Regions from separate parts of the Pantoea sp. BRR-3P genome, predicted to be linked through region 1. Evidence: riboswitches for the same ligand, from Rfam matches in the RefSeq annotation. Region 1 holds a riboswitch; each other region holds the start of a gene.
What was found. Region 1 has a riboswitch for thiamine pyrophosphate ahead of thiB (thiamine ABC transporter substrate binding subunit). Riboswitches for the same ligand answer to the same signal wherever they lie in the genome.
Positions count from the first base shown of each region.

Region 1 (7,242 bases):
ACATTCGTGAATTGACTCAGGGAGCTTAAACCATGGCGAACAAATTTACTCAACACACCGGGATTGTGGCGCCATTGGATGCGGCCAACGTCGATACTGATGCCATCATTCCGAAGCAGTTCTTGCAGAAAGTGACGCGCACCGGTTTTGGCGCGCACCTGTTCCACGACTGGCGTTTCGATGACGATGCAGGTACCCAACCCACCGCCAGCTTCGTGCTGAACAAGCCAGAATTCAAAGGCACCAGCATTTTGCTGGCGCGTGAGAATTTCGGTTGCGGATCGTCGCGTGAGCATGCGCCCTGGGCGCTGACCGACTTCGGTTTCCATGTGGTGATTGCGCCAAGTTTCGCCGACATCTTCTATGGCAACAGTTTCAACAACCAGCTGCTGCCGGTGAAGCTGAGCGATGAAGAAGTGGATGAGATGTTCAAACTGGTCGCCGCACAGCCGGGCATCACTTTTACGGTAGATCTGGAAGCGCAAACGGTAACCGCAGGCGATAAAACCTACAGCTTCGAAATCGACAGCTTCCGCCGTCACTGCATGATCAACGGCCTTGATAGCATTGGCCTGACGCTGCAGCACGAAGCGTCGATCTCCAGCTACGAAACCAATCAGCCCGCGTTCTTACGCTAAGGTAATAAGGGCGACTGATGTCGCCCTTCTCTTTGCTAACTCTCCACCACATCTCGCACGCGCGACGCTAATGCCAGCGCCAGCACCGCTAACCCCAACGCCAGCCAGTAAACCGACTCGTGACCAAAGCGCTCGCTCATGGTGCCCTGGATGATGCCCGCGATAATCATGCCGGTGGAAATCGACGTGGTAAACAAGGTGGTTGCCGCACCCGCGCGCCCCGGCATTAAATCCTGGAACCACAGCATGCCAATCCCGGCGATGATGCCGATAAATGCCGCGTTGAATAGCTGCAGCACCATTAGCGCAGTGCGCGTCTGGAACATCACCAAACCGAGATAAAATACAATCGCTGCCACCAGTGCCAGCAACATCAGCATCCGTTTGCCGATACGACGCGCGTAATGCCCGGCCACCAGCATGATCGGAATTTCCAGCCCGGCGGCGGTGCCCATCAGTAACCCTGCTAGCTTCTCCGGCAGGCCAAGCGTGGTACTGATATACAGCGGCATATCAATGATATACATGGTGTTGCATGTCCACATAGTCACCGAAGCGATAAACAGCAGCCGCACCTGACTCTCTTTCCACGGGCTCAGCTGCGTTAACGCTTCTTCGGGTGAAGCCACCACGCGTGGCACCGACGGCAAGGTGCGCCAGATCAGTAGCATGCTCAGCAGAAAAATCCCCGCCGCGACGCAAAACAGCGTCACAAAGCCGTAATTAAGCGCCAGTGCAAACGACAAGGGCGGGCCGATCACCCACGCCAGCGACAGCTGCGCGCGCATCACCGAGCTGAACATCACCACTTCACGCGCTGACTGATCGGCATATTCACGCGCGAGCGCAAATACCTGCGGAATGGAAACGCTGGCAAGTGCAGATAAAAACACGCCCAGCGTGACAAGGGTTAAATAGTGGCGATTGAAGGCAAATAGCAGCGCATTAAGCGTCGCCATCAGACAGCAGAATAGAATCAGGTTGCGACGATCGCCCCGATTATCAGAGCGCTTGGCCATGAGCAGGCTGATGGCAATCCCCGCTATCGCATTGATGGTAAAGAACAAGCCAACCCAAAACGGGCTCACCTGCACTTCACGCGTCAGAAACAGACTTAACGTCGGTGCCTGCAGCGCACCGGCGACGCCGGTCATAAATGACACCGCCATAAACGAGAGATAGACCGGATTGATGCGACGTTGACGCGTTAACAGCGATTTCATGCCGAAATCCCTTTGCGGAAAAAACAGGTAGAAAAATGAGGGTAGAAGATCCTACAGCAAAACGAAAAAAGCCAGCAGATAAAGCGCTGCTGGCGGTGAAAATGCACCCTACTCAGAAAGAGGTTCCACGTCGGCGGAACCGCTGGCAGAGCGCCATTCATTGCTGAATGCCTCCCGCTCTTCCATTGCCGGGCAGTATGCCTCTAATATGAGGCAGGAAAAACTGAGCGATTCTGAGAAGGAGTTCCCCTTTTATGTCCTCTTCACGTCTGCAACAGCAATTTATCCGCTTATGGCAAAGCTGTCAGGGGCAGGATCAGGAAACTACGTTAAGCGATCTGGCCGATCTGCTGCATTGCTCACGCCGCCATATGCGTAATCTGCTTAACGCCATGCAGCATGAAGGCTGGCTGATTTGGCAGGCGGAAGCGGGGCGTGGCAAGCGTTCAACGCTGAGTTTCTGTTACACCGGTTTAGCGCTGCAGCAGCAGCGTGCTGAAGATCTGCTGGAGCAGGATCGCATTGAGCAGCTGGTGCAGTTGGTCGGCGACAAAAATCAGGTGCGCCAGATGATCGCGGCACATTTAGGCCGCAGCTTCCGCCAGGGCAAGCATATCCTGCGCGTGCTCTATTATCGCCCGTTGCCCAATCTGCTGCCCGGTTCACCGCTACGCCGCTCAGAAACTCACCTGGCACGGCAAATCTTCAATGGCCTGATGCGCATAAATGAGGAAAAGGGGGAAATCGAACCCGATATCGCGCACCATTGGCAGCAAACCTCACCCCTGCACTGGCGCTTTTTCCTGCGCCCGGCGATTCGCTTTCATCATGGTCGCGAACTGGAAATGGAGGATATCATTACCTCGCTGGAGCGCGTGCGCAGCCAGCCGCTGTTTTCCCATATCGAAAAGCTGCATTCGCCCGCCCCCTGGACGCTGGATATCTATTTGAGCCAGCCGGATGACTGGTTGCCCTGGCTGCTGGCGAGCGTTAGCGCAATGATTCTGCCGCGCGAATGGCCGACGCTACGTCATTTTGCCCGTCAGCCGATTGGTACCGGGCCGTACAGCGTGGTGCGTAACCAGCAAACGCAGCTAAAAATCGCCGCCTTCGATGATTACTTTGGCTATCGTGCCTTGATTGATGATGTGTCGATTTGGGTACTGCCCGAGATCAGCGATGAGCTAGTGTACGCTGGCGTAAAACTGCAGGGCGAAACCGCTGATGAGAAATCAGAAGAGAGTCGTCTGGAAGAAGGCTGTTATTTCCTCCTTTTCGATCAGCGTTCTGAGCGGGGACAAAATGCCCATTTTCGCCGCTGGGTGAGCTATCTGTTCAATCCTATCGCCCTGCTTAACCATGCGGGTGTAGGTTATCAGCGCTACTGGTTTCCGGCGTATGGCCTGTTGCCGCGCTGGCATCATCGCCGCGACCTCACGCCTGCCGACAAGCCGGAAGGACTCACACAATTAACCCTCAGCTGGTACAGCCATCACGTTGAGCATGAGGGTATCGCTAACGCGCTGCGTCCGCTGCTGGCGCTGCAAGGCGTCGAGTTGATTACGCGTGAGGTGAGTTATGAAGCGTGGTTTGAGGGCGCGGGCGAGAGTGATATCTGGCTCGGCAGCGTCAACTTTACCCTGCCGCTCGAGTATGCGCTGTTCGCTCAGCTGTATGAACTGCCGCTGATGCATCACTGCATTCCGATTGACTGGCAAGCCGACGCAGCGCGCTGGCGTCAGAAAGATTTAGCGCTGGCAGAATGGAGCAAGCAGTTAATTGATAGCGATTACTTGCATCCGCTGTTTCACCACTGGCTGCTGCTGGAAGGTCAACGCAGCATGCGCGGCGTGCGGCTGAATACCCTCGGCTGGTTTGACTTTAAATCCGCCTGGTTTGCGCCTCCTGAGCTGTGACCACCGCGCCGGCGCGGTTTTGTAGGGTGCGCATTCATGCGCACCGGGAAGCGTGGCACCAGACTTCCAACCGGTGAACCTTTCGCGCTGTCATTTAAATGTCTAGAATGTGCCGTTCTCAACGGGGTGCCTTAATTTGGCTGAGATAGACCCGTCGAACCTGATCCGGCTAATACCGGCGTAGGGATTTGAGATGCCTCACTCCTCAGATCCTTTGCGACTCAACCTTATCTTCTCCTCAAGGAGCGCAAAGTGTTAAACAAAGTTCTGCCTGTGATGCTGTTGGTTGCTGCACCGGCTTTGGCTGCCAAACCGGTTCTGACCGTTTACACCTACGATTCATTCTCTGCCGATTGGGGCCCCGGTCCGGCGGTAAAAAAAGCCTTTGAAGCGCAGTGTGGTTGCGAGCTGAATTACGTGGCACTGGAAGATGGCGTATCGCTGCTTAATCGCGTGCGTATGGAAGGCAAAAACAGCAAAGCCGATGTGGTGCTGGGCCTTGATAACAATCTGCTGCAGGCGGCAGAGAAAACCGGCCTGTTTGCCAAAAGCAGCGTCGATACCCAGGCTTTGCAGCTGCCGGATGGCTGGCACAACGAGACTTTCATCCCATTCGATTATGGCTACTTCGCCTTCGTCTACGATAAAAACAAGCTGAAGAACCCGCCGAAAAGCCTAAAAGAACTGGTCGAAAGCCCGGAGAAATGGCGCGTGATTTATGAAGATCCGCGCACCAGCACGCCTGGCCTTGGTCTGCTGCTGTGGATGCAGAAGGTCTATGGCGATAATGCGCCAGATGCCTGGCAGAAGCTGGCGCAAAAAACCGTCACCGTCACCAAAGGCTGGAGCGAAGCTTACGGTCTGTTCCTGAAAGGCGAAGGCGATCTGGTGTTGAGCTACACCACCTCTCCGGCCTACCACATCATCGAAGAGAAGAAAGAGAACTACGCCGCGGCCGAATTTAGCGAAGGCCACTATTTGCAGGTGGAGGTTGCCGCGCAGCTCGCCAGCAGCAAGCAGCCAAAGCTGGCGCAGCAGTTCATGCAGTTTATGGTTTCTCCAGCCTTCCAGCAGACCATTCCCAGCGGTAACTGGATGTACCCGGTGATCAAAAGCGATTTGCCAGCGGGTTATCACGCGTTGCAGGTGCCAAATAAAGCCCTGCAATTCACGCCAGCGGAAGTAGCCGATCATCGCGCCGCGTGGATTAGCGCCTGGCAACGCGCAGTTAGCCGCTAATGCCCGGTTGGTTAATTCCAGGCAGCATCACCGCGCTGTTGCTGTGCGCGGTGGCGCTGTTGGCCTTTGGTGCGCTGGTGATGGTCGCACCGGCTACTGACTGGCGCGCGTTGCTTGATGACAGCTATCTGCATCATGTGCTGGCGTTTTCCTTTGAACAGGCGCTACTTTCGGCGCTGCTGTCGGTACTGCCTGCTATCCTGCTGGCACGCGCGCTCTATCGCCGCCGTTTTCCTGGCCGCACTCTGCTGCTGCGCCTATGCGCCATGACACTAGTGCTGCCGGTGCTGGTGGCGGTATTCGGCCTGCTGAGCGTGTATGGCCGCAGCGGCTGGCTGGCGCAATGGTGCGCGGCCATCGGCTTTGACTACCACTTTTCGCCGTACGGCCTGCAGGGCATTTTGCTGGCGCACGTCTTCTTTAATTTGCCGCTGGCAACGCGTCTGCTGCTGCAGGCGCTGGAGAACATTCCCGGCGAGCAGCGGCAATTGGCCGCGCAGCTCGGCCTGCGCGGCTGGAATCTGTTTCGTCTGCTGGAGTGGCCGTGGCTGCGCCGCCAGATTCTGCCGACTGCGGCGCTAATCTTTATGCTGTGCTTTGCCAGCTTTGCCACCGTGCTGGCGCTGGGCGGCGGGCCGCAGGCTACCACGCTGGAACTGGCGATCTATCAGGCGCTGAATTTTGATTACGATCCGGCGCGCGCGGCGCTGCTGGCGCTGTTACAGCTCGGCTGCTGTTTACTGCTGGTACTGCTTAGCCAGCGCTTTAGCAAAGCCATTCCTACCGGCAGCCAGAACATTCGCGGCTGGCGCGATCCGCAGGACTCATGGCCTGCGCGCGTTGGCGACACGCTGCTCATCATGTCAGCATTACTCCTGTTGCTGCCACCACTGGCTGCGGTCGTGGTGGATGGCCTGCGCGGCGGCGTGGCCGGTGCGCTGCAACAATCCGCGCTATGGCAAGCCACATTGACTTCACTGCGCATCGCTCTCGGTGCCGGCGTGCTGTGTGTGGTGCTGACCATGATGCTACTGTGGAGCAGCCGCGAACTGCGTCAGCGCCAGCGCATGTTTTCCGCTCAGGCCATGGAACTCAGCGGCATGCTGATTCTGGCGATGCCGGGCATTGTGCTGGCGAGCGGTTTTTTCCTGCTGTTTAATGCCACCGTTGGCCTGCCGCAGCGCGCCGATGGTTTGGTGATTTTCACTAACGCGCTGATCGCCATTCCCTACGCGATGAAAGTGCTGGAGAACCCGATGCGCGATATCAGCGCCCGTTACGGCCAGCTCTGCGCTTCACTTGGCATCTCAGGTTTTAACCGCCTGCGGCTGATTGAGCTGCGCGCGCTGAAACGTCCAATTGCGCAGGCGCTGGCATTTGCCTGCGTGCTGTCGATCGGCGATTTCGGCGTGGTTGCGCTGTTTGGCAGCGCCGATTTCCGCACGCTGCCCTTCTACCTGTTCCAGCAGATCGGTGCCTATCGTGGCGCGGACGGTGCCGTCACCGCACTGCTGCTACTACTACTCTGCTTGCTCCTCTTTACGCTGATGGAAAAATTACCGGGCCGCCATGCTGACACTGAATAACCTCACTTACCTTTATCAGCATCTGCCGATGCGCTTCACTTTCGCGGCACAGGCCGGTGAACGCCTGGCGATCCTTGGCCCGAGCGGCGCAGGGAAAAGCACCTTGCTGAGTTTGCTTGGCGGCTTTTTAGCGGTAAACCAGGGTTCGCTGGTGATGAACGGCGTTGATCATACTCAGAGCGTGCCGTCGGCGCGGCCTGTTTCAATGCTATTCCAGGAGAACAACCTCTTTCCGCACCTGACGGTGCAGCAAAACATGGCGCTGGGTTTACATCCTGGCTTGAAACTCACGCGCGCGCAGCAGCAGCAAGTCACTGACATTGCCGAACAAACCGGCTTGCAGGAGATGCTGACGCGCTTGCCGGGCCAACTTTCGGGTGGCCAGCGCCAGCGCGTGGCGCTGGCGCGTTGCCTGCTACGCAATCAGCCTATTTTGCTACTGGATGAGCCGTTTTCGGCGCTCGATCCGGCGCTGCGCGGCGAAATGTTACAGCTGGTGCGTTCGGTGTGCGAAACGCGCAATATCACGCTGCTCATGGTGTCGCACAGCCTGGAAGATGCCCAGCAGATTGCGCCGCGCAGTTTGGTGATTGTCGATGGGCGCATCTACTGGGATGGCAGCACGGAGAGTTTGATGCGA
Region 1 is NZ_CP155066.1:3,323,983-3,331,224, forward strand. Features, by position in the region: gene leuC (3-isopropylmalate dehydratase large subunit) at 1-29, shown strand, start outside; gene leuD (3-isopropylmalate dehydratase small subunit) at 33-638, shown strand; gene AAGR08_RS15485 (MFS transporter) at 674-1,861, opposite strand; gene sgrR (HTH-type transcriptional regulator SgrR) at 2,116-3,777, shown strand; TPP riboswitch at 3,890-3,982, shown strand; gene thiB (thiamine ABC transporter substrate binding subunit) at 4,030-5,016, shown strand; gene thiP (thiamine/thiamine pyrophosphate ABC transporter permease ThiP) at 5,016-6,602, shown strand; gene thiQ (thiamine ABC transporter ATP-binding protein ThiQ) at 6,586-7,242, shown strand, end outside.

Region 2 (7,242 bases), on a different replicon from region 1:
CACCGGCACTAACATGGCGGGCGTCGGCCTGCTGGCCGCCATTCCGTTTGTGGCGACAGTGCTCGGTATCTATGCGATTTCCTGGCTGAGCGATCGCACCGGTAAGCGACGTTTGTGGGTAATGGTCTCGCTGTTCTGCTTCGCTGCTGCCTTGCTGGCTTCGGTGGTGCTGCATGAGAACGTGGTTGCCGCCTATATCGCGCTGGTGGTATGCGGCTTCTTCCTGAAAGCAGCGACCAGTCCGTTCTGGTCTATTCCCGGACGTATCGCTGCGCCGGAAGTGGCGGGTAGCGCACGCGGCGTGATTAATGGGCTTGGCAATCTGGGGGGATTCTGTGGGCCGTACTTAGTTGGCATCATGACGCTGCTCTATAGCCAAAACGTGGCAATCTGCTGGCTGGCGGGTTCGCTGGTGATTGCGGGGATCTTTACGCTGTTGTTGCCAAAAGAGTGTGATATTAACCCTTCAGAACCGCGCAGACATATGAAGGACGATCGTTTGATGAGTGCCAAATAGTGAAGCTGGCAAGGTTGGCACTATTCTGAATATGAACAATAGAAAGTCAGAATAAATAAAAAGGGAATGCCTGATAAGGTGTTCCCTTTTTAACGTTTCAATCAATCGACAGATTATGAATAGCCAGCACAGCACGTGCGGCTTCTTTGCCTTTCTTGATGAAATGCTCGGTGTAGAAGTTTTCGATGACGTCTACCGGTTGGAAGTTATGCGGCGTCAATGAAACGGAAAACACCGGTACGTTAGTGGTGAGCTGCACATTCATCAGGCCATCAACCACCGCTGCTGCAACGAAATCATGGCGATAGATACCGCCATCCACCACCAGCGCCGCGCAGACAATCGCATCGTATTTGCCGGTTTCAGCCAGACGCTTAGCCAACAGCGGCATTTCAAATGCGCCAGGCACTTCCAGCACTTTTAATTCCGCGGCAATAGATTGATCGGCTAATTCTTTTTCGAAACCTACCAGGGCATTATGGACAATTTCTTTGTGCCATCCGGCTTTAATAAATGCAATTTTAATAGTGTTCATGGTTATTTCGACATCACCTGTAATTTGTTCTTGCGCATAAAATAATGTGTTTGTATATCATACGTAACATTTTTAATCTACCAGCTCGAATTATGACGGGTTTGAGTATGGAGAAAACAATTTAACCACACCCTTTATACAGTTATTCCGCGCTTGACGGCGACCATCGCCTGCAATACAAATAGACGCGTCGGGGGAGTCTCGCCACAGAGACTGAGAGGCTAATAGCGCACTGCGCGGCTTAGCGACCCTTTGAACCTGACCCAGTTGATACTGGCGTAGGAAGACTGACAGTCTGTTAGCTTGGCTGTCTGGCGCTAAGGCAAGCTCGATCGTGGCGCCATTTCCCTTCACCTGTATCTGCGGGTCTCAGTAAACACTGAGAGGCCGATGTGAATTTTCCCTTTTTGAACATCATGGAACCTGCGCTGTGAGCCGCTGGAGCGTGCTAGGCTGCGGCGTGGCCGGCTTGTGCGTGGCAACATTATTGGCGGAGCGCGGCGAAGACGTTGAGGTGATCGACGATGCATCGCGGCGCCCGGCATCGTGGTATGCCGGCGGCATGCTGGCGCCCTGGTGTGAAGCCGAAAGCGCGCCGCGTGAGGTGATAACCCTTGGACAGCACGCCGCCGCGTGGTGGCAACAGCGCGTCAGCAGCGTTGCACATCAGGGAACGCTGGTGGTGGCGCCGCCGCGCGACAGCCAGGAACTTAACCGCTTTGCCCGCATGACCGAGCAGCATCAATGGGTTGAACCTGGTGCGATTGAACCGGCGCTGGAAGGGCGCTTTGCGCGCGGTCTGTTTTTCGCTCAGGAAGCGCACCTCGACCCGCGCCTGGCGCTGCAGGAAATGCGTGAGAAGCTGATTGCGCGCGGCGTAGCCTTCAACTCGCATGCGCCGAGCGGTCAGATTATCGATTGCCGTGGCATTCATGCCGCGCCCGAATTGCCGCGCCTGCGCGCCGTGCGCGGCGAGATGCTGATTCTGCACAGCGATGAGGTGCAGTTCTCCCGTCCGATTCGCCTGCTACATCCGCGTTTTCCCTGCTATCTGGTGCCGCGTCGCGGCGGGCATTTTATGCTCGGCGCTACCATGATTGAGAGCGATGACGCCAGCCCAATCAGTGCCCGCGCCATGATGGAGTTACTCAGTGCCGCTTACGCCATTCATCCGGCGCTGGCGGAGGCACGGGTAATTGAGAGCGGCAGCGGGCTGCGTCCGGCCTATCCGGCCAATCTGCCGGAAATTCACTATCAAAATCACACCTTCTATCTCAACGGCATGTATCGCCACGGTTTTCTGCTGGCACCGATGCTGGCTGAACAGCTGATGCAGCGCCTATCTGGAGAGCAATCTTATGATTATTCAGCTTAACGGGCGCGCTATCAGCACCGAAGCAAAAAGCCTGAGCGAACTGCTGATCGAGCAGCAAATTGATGTGGCCTGCGTCGCCACCGCCTTTAATGGCACGTTTGTGCCCAAAAGCCACTACGACACGCAGCTGCTGGATGAAGGTTGCCAGCTCGAAGTCTTGTCACCGATGCAGGGAGGCTAAACGATGTTTTACGATGTTGACCCACAATCGCGCTTCCTGCTCGGCACCGCCGGATATCCTTCGCCTGCCATTTTGCAGCAGGCGATTGCGGCATCTGGTACTGAAATCATCACCGTTAGCCTGCGGCGTGAAGGTGCTGCGGGCGCGGCATTTCGTGAACTGCTGACCGGACTCAACATCCGCGTGTTACCGAATACCGCCGGCTGTCACACGGTGAAAGAGGCGGTCACCACCGCGCATATGGCGCGAGAATTGTTTAATACCGCGTGGATCAAACTGGAAGTGATTGGCCACGCTGACACGCTGCAGCCCGATCCGTTCGCGCTGGTGGAAGCGGCGCGCATTCTCAGCGAAGACGGGTTCAAGGTGTTTCCCTACACCACTGAAGATCTGATCGTTGGCGAAAAACTGCTGGCGGCAGGCTGCGAGCTGCTGATGCCGTGGGGCGCGCCGATCGGTTCCGGCCAGGGACTGCGTAATATCGACGGCCTGCGCGCGATGCGTGCCTGGTTTAGCGATGTGCCGCTGATCATTGATGCCGGCATTGGCGCGCCGTCACAGGCGGCGCAGGCGATGGAAATGGGCTTCGATGGCATCCTGCTGAATACCGCCGTCGCCAAAGCGGGCGATCCGATCGAGATGGCAAACGCATTTCGTCTGGCAATAGAAGCCGGACAGGCGGCCCGTCGCGCCGGATTAATGGAAAAGTGTGATATGGCGAGTGCTTCCACCCCCATCTTTGGCCTGGCAAATCTCAACTGATGGGCGGTGATATGGAACGCTATCAACGCCAGATGATGCTGCCGGAAGTGGGTGAAGACGGGCAGCGCAAACTGCGCAACGCGCGCGTAGTGGTGGTGGGTGCCGGTGGGTTAAGCGCGACGCTGCTGCCGCAGCTGGTGGGCGCGGGCGTCGGCCATATTCGGCTCTATGACGACGATGAAGTGGCGCTGCATAACCTGCATCGGCAAACGCTGTTTACGCTGCAGGATATCGGCCAGCCCAAGGTGCTCAGCGCTCAGCAGGCTTTGCAGCAGCGTAATCCCGAGGTGCAGATCGACGCGCTGCAGCAGTCGCTGAGCGCCAGCAATATGCAGCAGGCGCTGGCGCAGTGCGATCTGGTGATCGACGCCGCCGATAATTTTGCCGTCACCTATCAGCTCTCCGATGCATGCATGCTAGCTGGCATCCCGCTGATCAGCGCCTCGGTGTTACGCAGACAAGGTTACGTGGGCGGTTTCTGTGGCGGATCGCCGAGCTATCGCGCGGTATTTCCGCGCCTGCCGACCTCCGCGGCGGACTGCAACACCGCCGGCGTGATGGGGCCGGCGGTCGCCGCATTGGGCGCAATGCAGGCGCAGATGGCGCTCAGCGTGCTGCTCGAACTGCAGCCATCGCCGCTTGGCTGTCTGGTGAACTGCGATTTTGTTAACTGGCACTTCCGCCCGTTCCGCTTTGATGAGGCCGAAGAACCGCAACAGGCGGTGCCGTTTATCGATCGGCCGCTGCTGGCGGCGGATGACTGCATTGTCGAACTGCGTAGCCATGAAGAAGCGCCAGTCAGCGTCGCAGAGGGCGTTGAGCGCATTCTGCCGCAGGCGATCGCCACATGGCAGCCACCGACGCAGCAGCGCATTGTGCTGGTATGCGCCAGTGGCATTCGTGCCGCGCAGGCCGCCGCAGTGTTGGCGCAGCGTGGCTTTAACCAGCTGGCGATTCTGGCGGCAAATCGCCCATGAGCCACGACATTGTGTTCAACGACGTGAGCTTTAGCTGGGGCGATAAACCGCTGTGCCAGCAGCTGAATCTGCGACTGCGCGGCGGCAAAACCACGGTGATGCTGGGACGCAGCGGCATCGGCAAAAGCACGCTGCTGCGCTTAATCGCGGGGTTACTTCAGCCGCAACAGGGCGCGGTGCAGGGTTTACGCGGCAATGTCGCCTGGATGGGGCAGCAGGATCTGCTCTATCCGTGGCTGACGGTGCTGGAAAACGTGATGCTATCGGCGCGACTGGGCGGTGAAAAAGCAGATCGTCCGCGCGCGCTGGCGCTGCTGGCGCAGGTGAAGCTCAGCGAGGTGGCGCACGCGCCGCCGCATCAGCTCTCAGGCGGCATGCGGCAACGGGTGGCGCTGGCGCGCACGCTGTATGCGCAGCGTGAGGTGGTGCTGATGGATGAGCCGTTCGCCACGCTGGATGTGATGACCAAACTCAGCCTGCAGACGCTGACCGCACGCTTGCTGCAAGGCAAAACCGTGTTGCTGGTGACCCACGATCCCCTGGAAGCCTGCCGCATGGCCGATGATATTTTGCTGCTTGATGGCCAACCGCTGGCGATCGAAAACTGGCCGGTGCCTGGCGGTGTGACCCCGCGATCGTTCGATGATCCCGGCGTGTTGCAGGCGCAGGCGCAACTTTTCTCCCGATTGAATACCCATGAAAACACTGTTTAGCGCGATCTATTTGTTTGTGGTGCTGCTGTGCGGCTGGCTGCTGGCACGTCACAGCGGCGTGCCGACCTTTTTACTGCCCGCGCCGCAGGCGGTGCTTGAAGCGCTATGGCTGCAGCGCCAACTGCTCTGGCATCACGCGTTATATACGCTGGCGGAAATTGTGCTGGCGCTGCTGCTCGGCGTGGGTGCCGGCGTGACGCTGGCGGTGCTGATGGCTGCCAGCCCGCTGCTGCGACGCGTGCTGTTTCCGCTGGTCACCGCCAGCCAGGCGATCCCGGTATTTGCCCTCGCGCCGCTGCTGGTGCTGTGGCTCGGTTTTGGCATTGCGTCGAAAGTGGTGGTGGCGGCGTTGATTCTGTTTTTTCCGCTGTGCCTGTCGCTGTTCGATGGGCTGTGCCGCACGCCGAGCGGCTGGCTGGAGCTGGCGCAAACCACCACGCCATCGCGCTTTCGCATCTTCTGGCGCGTGCGTTGGCCCGCCGCCTTACCGCAGTTTTTTTCCGGCTTACAGATGGCGGCGGTGCTGGCACCGATAGGCGTCGTGATTGGCGAATGGGTTGGAGCCAGTGAAGGGTTGGGCTACTTGATGATGCAGTCCAACGCCCGGCTGGAAACCGCCACCAGCTTTGCTGCACTGCTGCTGTTACTGATTCTGGCGCTGTTGCTCTCCGGCAGCGTGGCGCTGATTCGCAAGAAAACCCTCTGGCAAACTTCATAAGGATGCACTTTGAACACCTTACGCACTATTTTTACCACCTTGCTGTTGCTGGCTTCTGCTCATGTCCACGCCGCAGAGAAAGTTCGTTTGCTGCTCGACTGGTTTATTAACCCGAATCATGCCGCGATTTTTGCGGCTCAGCACAGCGGGGCTTTCAAAAAAGAGGGGCTGGACGTAGAGATGATCGCGCCTGCCGATTCCGCCTCTGTACCGCTGCTCTTGGCCGCAGGTAAAGCCGATCTTGCTATCAGCTATCAGCCGCAGCTCTATACGCTGGTGGAGAAGGATGTGCCAGTCATCCGCGTTGGTACTTTAATCAATCAGCCACTGAATACGCTGACCACGCTTGCGAGCGATATTCACTCTTTAAAAGATTTTGCAGGGAAAACGCTGGGCTATGCGGTACCGGGAACGGAAGACGTGGCAATTCGCAATATGCTGAAATCGCAGGGCGTTGATGTTGCCACCGTGAAGCTGATTAACCTGAATATGGACGGTGAATCAGCGCTATTGACGCACAAGATTGAGGGTGCGATGACCATCTTCCGCAACTATGAGCTGCTGGATCTGCAGGACAAAGGCGCCAATCCGACGGTGTTCAAACCTGAGGATTACGGTGTGCCGGCGTATGACGAACTGATTATTCTGGCAAATCAAAAAACGGCCGCGCAGGACAAACGTATTCCGGCGTTTTTGCGCGGGCTTGATGCGGGTGTGGCATGGCTGCGCGCGCATCCGCAAGAGGCGTGGCAGGCATTTATCAAGCAATATCCAGAGCTGAACACCAAACTAAACCATGAAGCGTGGCAGGCGACGCTACCGTACTTTGCTGCGCACAGCGCAGAGTTTGATCGGGCGCGCTATCAGGCATTTGGTGAGTATATGAAAGCGAATGGTGTGATTAAGGATGTGGCGCCGATGGCGCGTTATTCACTGCAGTAACTTCTGCCAGGTGCGCATTAATGCGCACCCTACGAATAGGTAGGGTCGTCATTCATGGCGACCGGAAATACACCAAGAATTACGCTTGCACACCGCTGTATTTTTGATAATGATATTTATTCTCAATTATCAAGTGATGGACAACCTGATGCGTTTTCCCGCTCTTTCTCTGCTGCTCACTCTATTTTTCATCTGCACCCACGCCCACGCAACCGCCAGCTGGCCGCGCACCATCCAAACCCCGCAAGGCCCACTTACGCTGCAACAGCCGCCGCAGCGTATTGTTTCGACCAGCGTCACGCTGAGCGGCACTTTGCTGGCAATTAATGCGCCGCTGATCGGCTCTGGCGCCACCAGCCGCAATAGCAGCGTGGCGGATGCGCAGGGCTTCTTTACTCAGTGGAGTGAAGTGGCGAAAGCGCGTCAGGTAAAACCGCTGTACGTGTCGCAGCCAAACGCCGAAGCGATTGCGGCCGAAGCGCCGGACTTGATCGTGATGGCCGCCACCGGCGGGGATTCAGC
Region 2 is NZ_CP155067.1:123,227-130,468, forward strand. Features, by position in the region: gene AAGR08_RS20190 (MFS transporter) at 1-517, shown strand, start outside; gene AAGR08_RS20195 (6,7-dimethyl-8-ribityllumazine synthase) at 615-1,052, opposite strand; TPP riboswitch at 1,235-1,354, shown strand; gene AAGR08_RS20200 (FAD-dependent oxidoreductase) at 1,483-2,427, shown strand; gene thiS (sulfur carrier protein ThiS) at 2,411-2,608, shown strand; gene AAGR08_RS20210 (thiazole synthase) at 2,612-3,370, shown strand; gene AAGR08_RS20215 (HesA/MoeB/ThiF family protein) at 3,382-4,347, shown strand; gene AAGR08_RS20220 (ABC transporter ATP-binding protein) at 4,344-5,060, shown strand; gene AAGR08_RS20225 (ABC transporter permease) at 5,044-5,778, shown strand; gene AAGR08_RS20230 (ABC transporter substrate-binding protein) at 5,788-6,720, shown strand; gene fepB (Fe2+-enterobactin ABC transporter substrate-binding protein) at 6,869-7,242, shown strand, end outside.
Region 2: another riboswitch for thiamine pyrophosphate. It lies ahead of AAGR08_RS20200 (FAD-dependent oxidoreductase); the one in region 1 lies ahead of thiB (thiamine ABC transporter substrate binding subunit).

Region 3 (7,242 bases), 2.1 Mb from region 1:
ATATCTACTCTGTTTCTACCGACACGCACTTTACCCACAAAGCCTGGCACGGTTCTTCTGACACCATCGCAAAAATCAAATACGCGATGATCGGTGACCCAACTGGCGCGCTGACCCGTAACTTCGAAATCATGCGTGAAGACGAAGGCCTGGCAGACCGTGGTACCTTCATCGTTGACCCGGAAGGCATCATTCAGGCGATCGAAATCACTGCAGAAGGCATTGGCCGTGATGCATCAGACCTGATCCGCAAAGTGAAAGCAGCACAGTACGTGGCTTCTCACCCAGGCGAAGTTTGCCCGGCAAAATGGAAAGAAGGCGAAGCAACGCTGGCTCCATCACTGGACCTGGTTGGCAAAATCTAAGCCAACATCACGCCATTCGATCTTTCTCTATCGGGTGCTACGGCACCCGATTTTCATGACAGGAACTCACTATGCTCGACACCAATTTAAAAACCCAACTCAAGGCTTACCTTGAGAAACTAACGAAACCGGTTGAGTTGATTGCCACATTGGATGATGGCGCTAAATCGGCAGAGATCCGTACTCTGCTGGTCGATATCGCGAGCTTGTCAGATAAAGTCAGCTTCCGTGAAGAGAACGATCGTCCGGTGCGTAAACCCTCTTTCCTGATTACTAACCCAGGCAGCCAGAGCGGTCCGCGCTTTGCCGGTTCGCCAATGGGCCATGAATTCACTTCACTGGTTTTAGCCCTGCTGCAAACCGGTGGACACCCTTCGAAAGAAGCGCAGAGCCTGCTGGATCAAGTGGTAGCGCTGGAAGGTGATTTCCATTTCGAAACCTATTATTCACTGTCGTGCCACAACTGTCCTGACGTGGTACAGGCGCTGAACCTGATGGCGGTACTGAATCCGCGCATCAGCCATACCGCGATTGATGGCGGTATGTTCCAGAACGAAATCACCGAACGCAACGTGATGGGCGTGCCAGCGGTATTTCTGAATGGCAAAGAGTTCGGTCAGGGCCGTCTGAGCCTGGCGGAAATCGTCGGTAAAGTGGACACCAACGCCGATAAACGCGCGGCGGAAGAGCTGAACAAACGTGATGCCTATGAAGTGTTGATCGTCGGCAGCGGCCCGGCGGGCGCGGCAGCGGCCATCTACTCGGCACGTAAAGGTATTCGTACTGGCCTGATGGGCGAACGCTTTGGTGGCCAGGTGCTGGACACCGTCGACATTGAAAACTACATCTCCGTGCCGAAAACCGAAGGCGCCAAGCTGGCCGGTTCATTGCGCGCTCACGTTGATGATTACGATGTGGATGTGATTGATACCCAGAGCGCCATTAAGCTGATTCCTGCGGCGAAAGAGGGCGGTCTGCACGCGATTGAAACCGCATCCGGCGCGGTACTGAAATCTCGCAGCATCATCATTGCCACCGGGGCGCGCTGGCGCAACATGGGCGTGCCGGGCGAAGAGCAGTATCGCACCAAGGGCGTCACCTATTGCCCGCACTGCGACGGTCCGCTGTTTAAAGGTAAACGCACGGCGGTGATCGGCGGCGGTAACTCAGGCGTTGAAGCGGCGATCGATCTGGCCGGTATTGTTGAGCACGTTACGCTGCTGGAATTTGCCAGCGAAATGCGCGCCGATAAAGTGCTGCAAGACAAACTGCGCAGCCTGAAAAACGTCGACGTGATCCTGAATGCGCAGACCACGGAAGTGAAAGGTGACGGTAGTAAGGTTACCAGCCTGACCTACATCGATCGTAATAACCAAACCAGCCACGAAATCGCGCTGAGCGGCATCTTCGTGCAAATTGGCCTGCTGCCAAACACCACTTGGCTAGAAGGTGCGGTTGAGCGCACTAAAATGGGCGAAATCATTATTGATGCCAAGTGCGAAACCAGCCTGAAAGGCGTATTCGCCGCCGGCGACTGCACCACGGTGCCATATAAGCAGATCATCATCGCCAGCGGTGAAGGTGCGAAAGCCTCACTCAGCGCCTTTGATTATCTGATTCGTACTAAACCGGCTGAATAATTTTTGCGATAGCCACGCAATAGCCCTGCAACCTGTGTTGCGGGGCTTTTTTTTATCTTTATACGTCCTTAGCCTAACCAGCGTTTTGCTTCGGCATCGCTGATATCGCGGTAATAGACTTTATGCAGTCGTTCACCGCAGCTTTTGCATTGTGCTTCTACATGAGTAGAGAAATAGTGGCGACCCGCTGGCGAAATTGCACCTTTACGGGATATTTGGACGTTGCGCCATCGATGTGCATGCGGAATAAAGCTGAAGAATTTTAATTTCATTATCGCTACCGGATTGGGGTGGGCGGTGTCTGTCTTTAAATCCGGGATGCCATTAGGCCGATTTTCACGCGAGATGGGCTTGATATTTATCAAGCGTTATTCAGACAGGTCTCGATTTTAAGGTGGTGCGGCGTGGAACGTCCTCGTTCGCCCACGATGAATGAACGAGGCATCCACTGATTTACAAGCTCCGATGCTGCCATTATCCTGTCTGCGGCATGAAGCAATACATTCATGCTATGACTCGGGGTGCCCCTGTAACACAGGGCTGAGATACACCCGCTGACCTGATCTGGATAATGCCAGCGTAGGGAAGTCAGATGCCTGACCGCATTCGCCTTCTTGATCGCCGGTTGGGAGCTTTATGACACAGCCTAACCTTCTCTCCACTGCGCAACTCGCGCAATCCTTGCTCCTCCTGCGACAGCAAGCGCCACTGGTGCACTGTATGACCAACGACGTGGTGCAAACCTTTACCGCAAATGTATTGCTGGCGCTGCACGCTTCTCCGGCGATGGTGATTGATGCTGAAGAGGCCGCGCAGTTTGCCGGGTTTGCCGATGCGTTATTGATAAACGTCGGCACGCTAACGCGCGATCGTCGAGACGCGATGTTAGCGGCGGTGCAGGCCGCGCAAAAAGCCGGCACGCCGTGGACGCTGGATCCGGTTGCGGTCGGCGCATTAACGCTGCGCACCGAATTCTGCCAGCAGCTGCTTAGTCTGCATCCGGCGGCGATTCGTGGTAACGCCTCAGAAATTCTCGCCCTGGCTAATCAGGCAACGGGCGGTCGTGGCGTGGATAGTCTGCATCAGGCCGATGCCGCGCTGAGCGCTGCGCAACAGCTGGCGCGTGACTATGACACTGTCGTCGCCGTAACCGGCGAAGTGGATTACGTTACCGATGGCACTCAAACGTTGGCGATCCCCGGCGGGAGTCCGCTGATGACGCGGGTGGTCGGCACCGGTTGCGCGTTGTCGGCGGTGGTGGCGGCTTTCACCAGCTTACCGGGCGAGCGTCTGCTGCATGTGGCCGCTGCCTGTCGTGTGATGTCGCTAGCCGGTGAAATCACGGCGCGTCAAGTCGAGGGGCCGGGCAGTTTTGCGTCGGCTTTTCTTGATGCGCTCTGGACGCTGGAGATGACAGTATGAAACGCATCAACGCATTAACCATCGCCGGTACCGATCCAAGTGGCGGCGCCGGTATCCAGGCCGATTTGAAAGCCTTCTCCGCGCTGGGCGCGTATGGCACCAGCGTCATCACTGCGCTGGTGGCGCAGAATACCTGCGGCGTGCAGTCGGTTTATCGTATCGAACCCGATTTTGTTGCCGCGCAGCTCGATTCGGTGCTGGACGATGTGCGCATTGATAGCGCAAAGATCGGCATGTTGGCAGAAACGGCGATCGTTGAAGTGGTGGCCGAGCGGCTGAAACGCGCCAGCCTGCCGTTTGTGGTGCTGGATACGGTAATGATTGCCAAAAGTGGCGATGCGCTGCTGTCGCCGGATGCGGTAGCCAGCGTACGCGAACTGCTGCTGCCGCAGGTCTCGCTGATCACGCCGAACCTGCCGGAAGCCGCAGCACTGTTGGGGCGCGCTATGGCGCAGGATGAAAAAACCATGCTGCAGCAGGGCGATGCGCTGCTGGATCTTGGCTGTGAGGCGGTGCTGATGAAAGGGGGACATCTTAGTGATGCCGAGAGCCCGGATTGGCTGATCACCCGCGCGGGACGCCAGCGTTTTACCGCGCCGCGCGTCAATACCCAACACACGCACGGCACCGGTTGTTCACTCTCAGCGGCGCTGGCCGCACTGCGGCCACGGCATAATGATTGGGCGGCGACGGTGGCTGAAGCCAAAGCCTGGCTGCAGCAGGCGCTGCTGCATGCCGATTCGCTGGAAGTGGGCAAAGGCATTGGGCCAGTGCACCATTTCCATCAGTGGTGGTAGGGCGTAACGCCAGATTGCCGCTTTTTCACTGCGAATCCGTCTGAAAAATGGAGTCAGCAATTTGCCAGCCTGCGGCATTCCGGTCCAGGCTGTTGGGGGGAAATCGACAGGTGTCGGTTCCAATCCAGCCATTTATCAGGAGCGAACATGACGGACATCGTACAGTTATTGGGCAAAGAGGCGGATAGCCTTCTTCAACATCGCTGCATGACCATTCCAGCGGACAGCCTCTATTTACCCGGCGCGGATTATGTTGATCGTGTGATGATCGACAACAATCGTTCTCCTACCGTATTACGCAACATGCAAACCCTGTACAACACCGGACGTCTGGCGGGCACCGGCTATTTATCCATTCTACCGGTCGATCAGGGCGTGGAGCACTCGGCGGGCGCATCGTTTGCTGCCAATCCTGCCTATTTCGATCCGAAAAACATCGTTGAACTGGCGATTGAAGCCAGTTGCAACTGCGTGGCGTCCACATACGGCGTTTTGGCTTCGGTTTCGCGTCGCTACGCGCACCGTATCCCGTTTATGGTGAAGCTGAACCATAACGAAACCCTGAGCTATCCAACGCAATACGACCAAACGCTGTATGCCAGCGTGGAGCAGGCGTTTAATTTAGGTGCGGTAGCCGTTGGCGCCACCATCTATTTTGGCTCTGAGCAATCACGTCGGCAGATTGAAGAGATCTCTGCGGCGTTTGAACGCGCACACGAGCTGGGAATGGTGACGGTGCTGTGGGCCTATCTGCGTAATGATGCATTTAAGAAGGAGGGGGTAGATTATCACGCCAGCGCCGATCTGACCGGCCAGGCCAACCATCTGGCGGCCACCATCGGTGCGGATATCGTTAAGCAGAAGATGGCTGAGAATAATGGTGGCTATAACGCCGTGAAATTTGGTCACACCGATGAGCGCGTGTACAGCAAACTGACCACGGAAAATCCGATTGATTTGGTACGTTATCAGTTGGCGAACTGCTATATGGGGCGCGCAGGTTTGATTAACTCAGGCGGTGCCTCTGCCGGTGAGACAGATATCGCTGAATCGGTGCGTACGGCGGTGATCAATAAGCGTGCGGGCGGTATGGGGCTGATCCTTGGCCGTAAAGCGTTTAAGAAGTCGCTGAAAGAGGGCGTGCAGTTGATTAATGCGGTGCAAGATGTCTATTTGTCGAAGGATGTGTCGATTGCGTGATTGCGTGAAAGGTCAGCATAAATGCTGACCCTACAACACATTGAATATTATGCATATCGTAGGGTCGCCATTCATGGCGGCCTCTTAGCATCAAGGCGCCTCAAACCACTCGCTGTTGCGCTCAGCGATGGGCGTGATGGTCAAAATCATTTCCTGCAAATGGCGGCGCATCGCGCTTTCAGCGGCTTCAACGTCATGCGCTTTCAACGCATTGAAAATATCTTCGTGCTGCTGAATCAACCGTTCCGGCGGTGAGACTTCACTCAGCGTCAGAAAGCGTACGCGATCCATGGTGGCTTTAATATTCTCCACCGTTTCCCATGCCAGCAGGCAATGGATCCCTTCGGCAATTAAGCGATGGAACTCATCGTCCAGCGCTAAAAAAGCCTGACTGTCATGCCGTTCGGCGGCCAAACGCTGCAGCTGCAGATTGTGCTCCAGCGCCATCAGTCCCGCTGCATCAATCTCCTGCGCGGCGCGGCGGACGACAGCAATCTCTACCGCTTCACGGATAAAACGGCCGTCGGCCACGCGCTGAGCGGAAATCTTGCGCACGAAAGTGCCGCGCTGCGGTAAAACCTGTACCAATCCAGCTTCGGCCAGTTTAATAAAGGCTTCACGTACCGGCTGACGGGAAACGTTAAAGCGCGCCGACACTTCCTTCTCCGACAGCAGCGAGCCCGGATGAATGACACAGGTCACGATATCTTTACGCAGGTAACGATAGATCTGCTGATTTACCGGTTCGCTGGTGGTTATGGTATAGGCAGTCGACATGCAGCAATATCCGTATTACGGCTGGCATGTGCCAGCCCGATGAGAAAGGTTCAGTCTAATCAGCACGCTGCGTCTGCGCTACTCATTTATGAAGGCGCTTAGCCTTGTGTGACAAGGGCATGCACCGTGGCGCGCGCGCCCTGATTCACTAACTGCTGATAGAGCTCGGTCACACGGGTGACAAAGGCGGTGTGCTGCAGCAGATCGTCGCCGAACACCGCCTTCAGCCCCAATAGCGCTTTGACGCGCGCTGCGCCTTCCTCACTGTTGGCCACGATGTCCGCCAACCGATCTTTCAGCGGATCGCGGATCTCAATCGGCGCGCCTTGCTCGTCCACGCCGCTGACATAGCGCATCCAGCCAGCCACACCCAGCAGCAGATAATCGCATGAGGTGCCGTTGCGCAGATGCCAGCGCACGCTATCGAGCAAACGCTGCGGCAGTTTTTGCGTGCCGTCGGTGGCGATCTGATAAGTGCGATGCTTAATGGCGCGATTTTCGTAGCGTGCAATCAGTGAGTTGGCATAGGCCTCGAGATCGACGCCTTGCGTACGCAGCGTAGGTGCCTGATCCTGCAACATCAATGCACGAGCCGCCTGGCGATAGCTGGCATCAGCCATGCAATCGCTGATGTGGTCGTAACCGGCCAGAAAGCCAAGGTAGGCGAGGAACGAATGGCTACCGTTCAGCATGCGCAGCTTCATCTCTTCGAACGGTAATACGTCGCTGACCAATTCCGCGCCGGCGTTTTCCCAGGCCGGGCGGCCGTTTACGAAGTTGTCCTCAATCACCCATTGAAAGAACGGTTCGGCTTCCACCGCCACCGGATCGCGGCTGCCTAAACGTGCGCTCAGCGTGTCGAATGCCGCATCGGTCATGGCCGGAACGATGCGATCCACCATGGTTGAAGGGAACGTGATGTGCGTCTGGATGTAGGCCGCCAGTGCCGGGCTATGGCGCTCCGCCAGCTGAGTCACCACATTGCGCGTGACGTGGCCGTTTTCCGGCATATTGTCGCATGACATCACGCTAAACGGCGGT
Region 3 is NZ_CP155066.1:1,253,951-1,261,192, forward strand. Features, by position in the region: gene ahpC (alkyl hydroperoxide reductase subunit C) at 1-365, shown strand, start outside; gene ahpF (alkyl hydroperoxide reductase subunit F) at 437-2,005, shown strand; gene AAGR08_RS05745 (hypothetical protein) at 2,074-2,277, opposite strand; TPP riboswitch at 2,513-2,608, shown strand; gene thiM (hydroxyethylthiazole kinase) at 2,642-3,427, shown strand; gene thiD (bifunctional hydroxymethylpyrimidine kinase/phosphomethylpyrimidine kinase) at 3,424-4,224, shown strand; gene fbaB (class I fructose-bisphosphate aldolase) at 4,372-5,424, shown strand; gene AAGR08_RS05765 (GntR family transcriptional regulator) at 5,515-6,201, opposite strand; gene AAGR08_RS05770 (mannitol dehydrogenase family protein) at 6,300-7,242, opposite strand, start outside.
Region 3: another riboswitch for thiamine pyrophosphate. It lies ahead of thiM (hydroxyethylthiazole kinase); the one in region 1 lies ahead of thiB (thiamine ABC transporter substrate binding subunit).